2 regions of the Gilliamella sp. Nev6-6 genome follow, and region 1 is predicted to be linked to the other one. Evidence: riboswitches for the same ligand, from Rfam matches in the RefSeq annotation. Region 1 holds a riboswitch; the other holds the start of a gene.

Region 1 (3,429 bases):
CGCAAAGTGGCTTTGGTGACAACTGATGGTTTTTTATACCCCAATAAATGCCTTGAAGAACGTGGAATAATGAATAAAAAAGGCTTTCCGCAATCTTATGATATTAAAAAACTGATCAATTTTGTTGCTGATATTAAGTCTGGCCAAGCACAGGTTAAAGCCCCCGTTTATTCTCATTTAGTTTATGATATTGTTCAAAATGAACAAATTATTCTCGATAGCCCTGATATTTTAATTCTTGAGGGATTAAATGTGTTACAAGGCGCTGTAAATTATGCACAAGCCAATAATCGTGTTTTTGTTTCTGATTATGTTGATTTCTCAATTTATGTTGATGCCGATGTTTCGTTGCTACACAATTGGTATGTCAATCGTTTTTTAAAATTTAGAGCAGGAGCATTTAGCGATCCCAATTCTTATTTTAATCATTACTCAAAATTGCCAGAGCAAGAAGCGCTTAACATCGCAAACCGTCTTTGGCATGAAATTAATGAATTGAATTTAATAGAAAACATCCTACCAACAAGGGAAAGAGCCAGCCTTATCCTAACTAAAGGCAAAGATCATAAAGTTGATTGTGTTCAATTAAGAAAATAATTTAAAAAGGGGAAGAAGATCGATATGAAATTAACAATAAGATCAATTTGTAAGTTAATTTTTTTAGTATTAACAGCTATCGCTTTTATACCTAATATTTATGCAGCAAATCATGACGAATATCAAGGTGTAACTTGTTTTAGCAAAAAACACATTATGGAAAAACAAATTGATAAGGCAAAAAAGGCGGGTAACTTGCACCAAGCTCAAGGGCTTGAAAAAGCATTACATGATATCAATACATATTGTAATGATGATGATTTAAAAGCTAAATACACCGAAAAAGTAATTGAAAAGACTAAAAAAGTTGCCGAAAAAGAGCAAGCTTTAGCTAAAGCGCAAGCAAAAAGAGACTCCCAAAAAATAGCTAAACAAAAGCTAAAATTAAGTGAAGCTCAAAAAGAGTTGAGAGAAGCTAAAACTAAATTAGCTGAATTTTATAAAGAAATTCAAGCTAAATAAGGATGTGAATTCAAGCATAATTAACTCCTTATTTACTGTCACTGATTTAGCGTTGAATATGTTCAATATATTTACATATATGAAAATAGAATATAAAATATTCAGCATTTTCAATACAATGGATAAGGTTATTTTAATGGCTAGCTTTTGGAAGAAAGCATTCGGCGGTTTATCGGCAAGGTATTTAATACGACAATATTTATTTAGTTTTATAATTACTCTTCCTCCTTTATGTACCCTGATATTCAAATTTAAAATGCCTGAAAGCATATATACAGGGATAGCTCTTTTAATATTATGGGGTTTATATCCATATTCTCGATTTGTTTATGAAAATGTTATTAGTTATATCGTTGGTGATAATACTTTCATTGTAAGTACAGAAACATGGCTCGTTACTAAATTCTTTACAATGGTAATATGCTTTGCTTTTAGTTGGGTGTTTGCTCCATGTGGGTTATTATATTTATATTTTCAATCATCTAAGTTAGGATAAAGCGCTTATAACTAGACATTTTTATTTAAAAAGAGTATGGTGTGTGCTTTGTTACGTGGTTCGTGAACCTCCCACGCTAAAAAACTAAGGAAAATTATGAATAAAGTTACACTACTTGGCGATCAATCTGTTCGCTATCCTACAACCTATTGTCCTGAAATACTCGAAACGTTCGATAATAAACACCCAACTAACGATTATTTTGTTAAGTTCAATTGCCCAGAATTTACTAGTCTTTGTCCTATCACTGGGCAACCTGATTTTGCGACGATTTATATTTCATACGTACCTAATATTAAAATGGTTGAAAGTAAGTCACTCAAGCTATATCTCTTTAGTTTTCGTAATCATGGTGATTACCACGAAGATTGCATCAATATTATTATGAAAGATCTTATTAAACTAATGGATCCTAAATATATTGAAGTCTGGGGAAAATTTACCCCTCGCGGTGGAATCTCTATCGATCCTTATGCAAATTATGGTAAAGCCGGCACTAATTGGGAACAAATAGCGATGAGCCGTTTGGCTAATCACGATCTTTATCCTGAAAAAGTCGATAATCGCTAATTCAATTTACCCTAACAGGAAACTCTCAATGCAAACTCGTAAAGCACTAGTGATATTTTCTGGTGGGCAGGATTCTACTACCTGTTTACTGCAAGCCATTGCTGATTATGGTCGTGAAAACGTCGAAACCATCAGCTTTCAATATGGTCAACGTCATGCTATTGAACTTGAAAAAGCCAAGTGGATTGTTGAAGATCTTGGCGTTAAGCAAACCGTGGTGGATACCTCGGTGATTAAACAGACGACCAATAATGCTTTGATTGATGATTCACAACAAATCACCGCAGCCAAAGAAGGCGATTACCCTAATACTTTTGTGGATGGACGTAATATGCTGTTTTTGCTTTTGGCTGGTTGTCATGCCAAGCAACACGGTATTAGTGACATTATTATTGGCGTTTGTGAAACCGATTTTAGTGGCTACCCTGATTGTCGTGATATTTTTATTAAATCAATGAATGTATCGATGAATCTTGCTATGGATTATAATTTCAATCTCATTACCCCTTTGATGTATTTGACTAAAGCTCAAACATGGGAAATGGCTGATAAACTAGGTTATTTGGATTATGTCCGCGACCATACTCATACTTGTTATTACGGAGTTGATGGTGGATGCGGCAAATGCCCGAGCTGTATTCTTCGAGATAAAGGATTAACAAAATACCTTAATCATTCAAATTAATTGAAACACTGGGTTCACTTACCCCATTAAAAAAGGACAAATTTATGCACCTGAACGCTAATTCAGAACATATAAACCAATTTACTCACGCACAGCAAATCAAGGCTCTAAGCTGGCTTTCGTTTTTTCATATTTTGGTTATCGCTTCCAGCAATTATTTAGTACAAATTCCATTTGATATTTTTGGTTTCCAAACCACTTGGGGGGCGTTTACTTTTCCATTTATCTTTCTTACTACCGATTTAACTATTCGGGTATTTGGAGCGAGTTTAGCTAGGAAGATAATTTTTGTGGTGATGCTTCCCGCATTGCTATTTTCATATGTGATTTCTGTACTATTTTTTGAAACACATTGGGTTGGTTTATCGGCATTGACGGAATTTAATAGTTTTGTTTTTCGAATTGCATTAGCAAGTTTTGCCGCTTATTTAGTTGGACAATTGATGGATATTACTGTCTTTAACTATTTAAGAAAAAATAAATCGTGGTGGGTTGCACCAACAGCATCGGCTATCTTTGGTAATGGTATTGATACTATTGTCTTTTTTGCTATTGCCTTTTATCAAAGTAGCGATGAATTTATGGCAAATCATTGGGTCGAAATTTCTTTAATGGATTA
Region 2 (3,429 bases), on a different contig from region 1:
CAGCAATCCAACTATTTTTTAAAAAGATATTAATAAACCCAGGACCTGCAATTTCAACTTTTTCAGCAATATCATCAACATCAAGATGTTGTAAAACTGTCTGAGCAAGTTCCCGAGGTGGTATGCCTAGCTTTTTGGCAATAGACATAATGCCATTAGCTTGATAATCGCCAAATTGCACTTTAGTTGATTGCTTAATCAGCGCATCGCAGTTCTTATCTGCACCCGCCATAATCATTGCTTGCGAAACACGTTGTGTTAATAATTGTTGAATATTCACACTAAACCTAACTAATTATAATAAAATGACCAATATAATACCGACAAAGTCGATAATTGTCACTGATTGCATAAGTGGCTCGATGGTTTTTGCTTAAAGAAAAAGTGAAAAATTTAAGTAAAATCGATATTCTACTTTATGATTTATTATAAATAACCCTATTTGATTATTTGTCAGTATATTTAGGGTGTTAAAAAACTTCAGTAAAATCAATGGCTTTTCTGAATGATTTTTAAACGAAAAAATAAATTTATTTTATGGATTATGTGTTTGGAGAGCATTGGTGATTATCAATAACCCTTTTTACTAGCAAAGCTTAAAGAATCGAAATAAAGCCACTTCATACCAACAAAAATCACTAAAGAATGGAGCAAAATGAAGTTATTTTATTAATTTAAGCAAATAGTGACTTATCTAATTAACTTTCATTATCTTTTTATTTAAAATTTTCTATTCAATCTCATTCTCCAATATTTAACGAGTTAGATTAAAAAAATAGACACTATTCAATATCTGCAAGTTTATGACTTTGTATATTCAATAACCATTTATTATCTAATCGATTTTCGTTAATTTTTCCCAGTAGTTTTATGGTATCAAATATATTGAATGCGCCATCTTTTTCACAAGGTGAAAGATAATAGCGTTTTGCCTGTATCTGAGTTTCGATATATTGGCAAAAAGCAATAAAATCACGGTGGTTTTCGGTAACAATTCGCACTTCATTGGCTGTTGGTTGGGCTATTTTTTGATAGTGCGACTGGTAGCAAAATTTAGGACTGAGGGCAATATAATCAATAAGTGCATCGACTTTGCCAAGGCCGTTACTTTCAATGGCAATAAAGTAACCAGCATTTTTTAATGACAACAGTAGCTGTGGTAACGCTTTAATCCTAGTGGGTTCACCGCCTGTAATAATAATGTTTTTACTTTTGTATTCGCTTACTTTTGCTATTAATGCCTCTAAGGTAAATCGAGTAAATTGGCGAAAGTTAGTATCACACCAAGCACAATTTAAATTACAGCCTGCAAAGCGGATAAAAATAGCAGGCATTCCCGTATTATAACCTTCGCCTTGTAAAGATTCGAAGATTTCAACTATGCGAAATTCGATCATTTTGGGCTCCGATAATATTCACAATATGAAGTTGGTGTTTCCCATAATTTGATCATCGAAACAGGCAAATATTTAGATAAGCAATCAAAAATAAACTTACTCATCCCTTCCGCCGTAGTACGACAAGGAAAAGCAAAAACTTTGCGCTGCGTCTGCAACAAAAGCTCGGCTATTTGGCATTCATTGGCATTATCTTGATGATAAAGAAAAGCATGATCAATCGGATCGACAATGTATTGTTTAACAATTGCCTTCAAATCCGCATAATCCATAACCATATCTTTGCTTGAACCACTATCAACAAGCTCTCCGCTTATTTCGACCAACAAACGGTAGGTGTGACCATGAAGGTTATGACATTTCCCATTATGCCCATCTAACATATGACAAGCATCAAATTGAAACTCTTTGGCTATTTTGAACATATTACATTCCTAGTTTTTTTACGTGGGATGGGTTACGAACCACGGTTAGCTCGCCTAACAAAATAAAGGTGTTAATATAATGGATAAAAGTTAATTTGTCATCTTTCAACACTGGTTGAACGTGTATTTATATATTGCAAACAACTTTATTTTCACGCTAATTAAGTTTTTTAAATACTCGCTAATTTTACTGTACAAATTTTATAAAAAATATTTTAAATTTGCTCTTGAAATTTAGGTTGCAACACTCATTTAGATATCATGCAAATGGGTTGAATGTATACACGTTTAACTCAAATCTATTGCTCAGGAGATAAATACGATGAGGTTAGATAAATTAACAAACAAGTTTCAACAAGCTTTAGCTGATGCGCAGTCAATGGCATTAGGTAAAGACAATCAATATATAGAGCCTGTGCATGTCCTATCAGCCATGCTTAATCAAGAAGGCAGCAGTGTAGCGCCATTGTTGGCTTCAGCTGGTGCAAATGTAGCTATTTTACAACAAGAATTAACTCAGGTGATTGATCGATTACCGCAAGTTCAGGGTGTGGGTGGCGAGGTTATTCCATCACAAGAGTTTGTCCGTACACTTAATCTGTGCGATAAATTATCGCAAAAAAATGGTGACAGTTATATATCATCAGAGCTCTTTATCTTAGCTGCTTTAGAAGATAAAGGGAGCCTAAGTGATATTCTTAAAAAATCAGGTGTCAATAAAGACAAGTTTAGCCAAGCCGTCAATCAAGTAAGAGGTAGTGATAACGTGAATGATCCTAATGCAGAAGATCAACGCGGTGCGTTGAAAAAATATACCATTGATTTAACACAACGGGCAGAACAAGGCAAACTTGATCCTGTTATTGGGCGTGATGAAGAAATTCGTCGAACTATTCAGGTATTACAACGTCGTACTAAAAATAATCCCGTATTAATTGGTGAGCCAGGTGTAGGTAAAACCGCTATTGTTGAAGGATTAGCACAACGTATCGTTAACCGTGAAGTACCTGAAGGATTGCGTAATAAACGCGTTTTATCATTAGATATGGGTGCCTTGATTGCAGGTGCAAAATATCGTGGCGAATTTGAAGAACGCTTAAAGGCCGTACTTAAAGATTTAGCGAAAGAAGAAGGCCGTATTATATTATTTATTGACGAAATCCATACCATGGTTGGTGCAGGGAAAAGCGATGGTGCAATGGATGCTGGTAATATGTTAAAACCAGCACTGGCTCGAGGGGAATTACATTGCGTTGGTGCAACAACGTTAGACGAATATCGCCAATATATTGAAAAAGATCCTGCGTTAGAGCGTCGTTTTCAAAAAGTGTATGTTGCCGAGCCAACTGTTGAAGATACGATTGCTATTTTGCGAGGATTAAAAGAACGTTACGAATTGCATCATCATGTGCAAATTACCGATCCAGCCATTGTCGCTGCGGCAACGTTATCGCATCGTTATATTTCTGATCGCATGTTACCTGACAAAGCGATTGATTTAATTGATGAAGCGGCATCAAGTATTCGTATGCAAATGGATTCAAAACCAGAATCTTTAGATCGACTTGAAAGACGTATTATTCAACTCAAACTTGAGCAACAAGCGC

Evidence for each region. Region 1 has a riboswitch for preQ1 ahead of queF (preQ(1) synthase). Riboswitches for the same ligand answer to the same signal wherever they lie in the genome.
Region 2: another riboswitch for preQ1. It lies ahead of queD (6-carboxytetrahydropterin synthase QueD); the one in region 1 lies ahead of queF (preQ(1) synthase).

What each region holds. Positions count from the first base shown of each region.
Region 1 covers NZ_LZHP01000079.1:19,783-23,211, reverse strand. Annotated here, with positions in the region: gene coaA (type I pantothenate kinase) at 1-597, shown strand, start outside; gene A9G42_RS09455 (DUF1090 domain-containing protein) at 622-1,059, shown strand; PreQ1 riboswitch class I at 1,605-1,649, shown strand; gene queF (preQ(1) synthase) at 1,652-2,125, shown strand; gene queC (7-cyano-7-deazaguanine synthase QueC) at 2,154-2,810, shown strand; gene A9G42_RS09435 (7-cyano-7-deazaguanine/7-aminomethyl-7-deazaguanine transporter) at 2,882-3,429, shown strand, end outside.
Region 2 covers NZ_LZHP01000091.1:6,148-9,576, forward strand. Annotated here, with positions in the region: gene argS (arginine--tRNA ligase) at 1-280, opposite strand, end outside; gene A9G42_RS11355 (7-carboxy-7-deazaguanine synthase QueE) at 783-1,397, opposite strand; gene queD (6-carboxytetrahydropterin synthase QueD) at 1,394-1,822, opposite strand; PreQ1 riboswitch class I at 1,826-1,871, opposite strand; gene clpB (ATP-dependent chaperone ClpB) at 2,145-3,429, shown strand, end outside.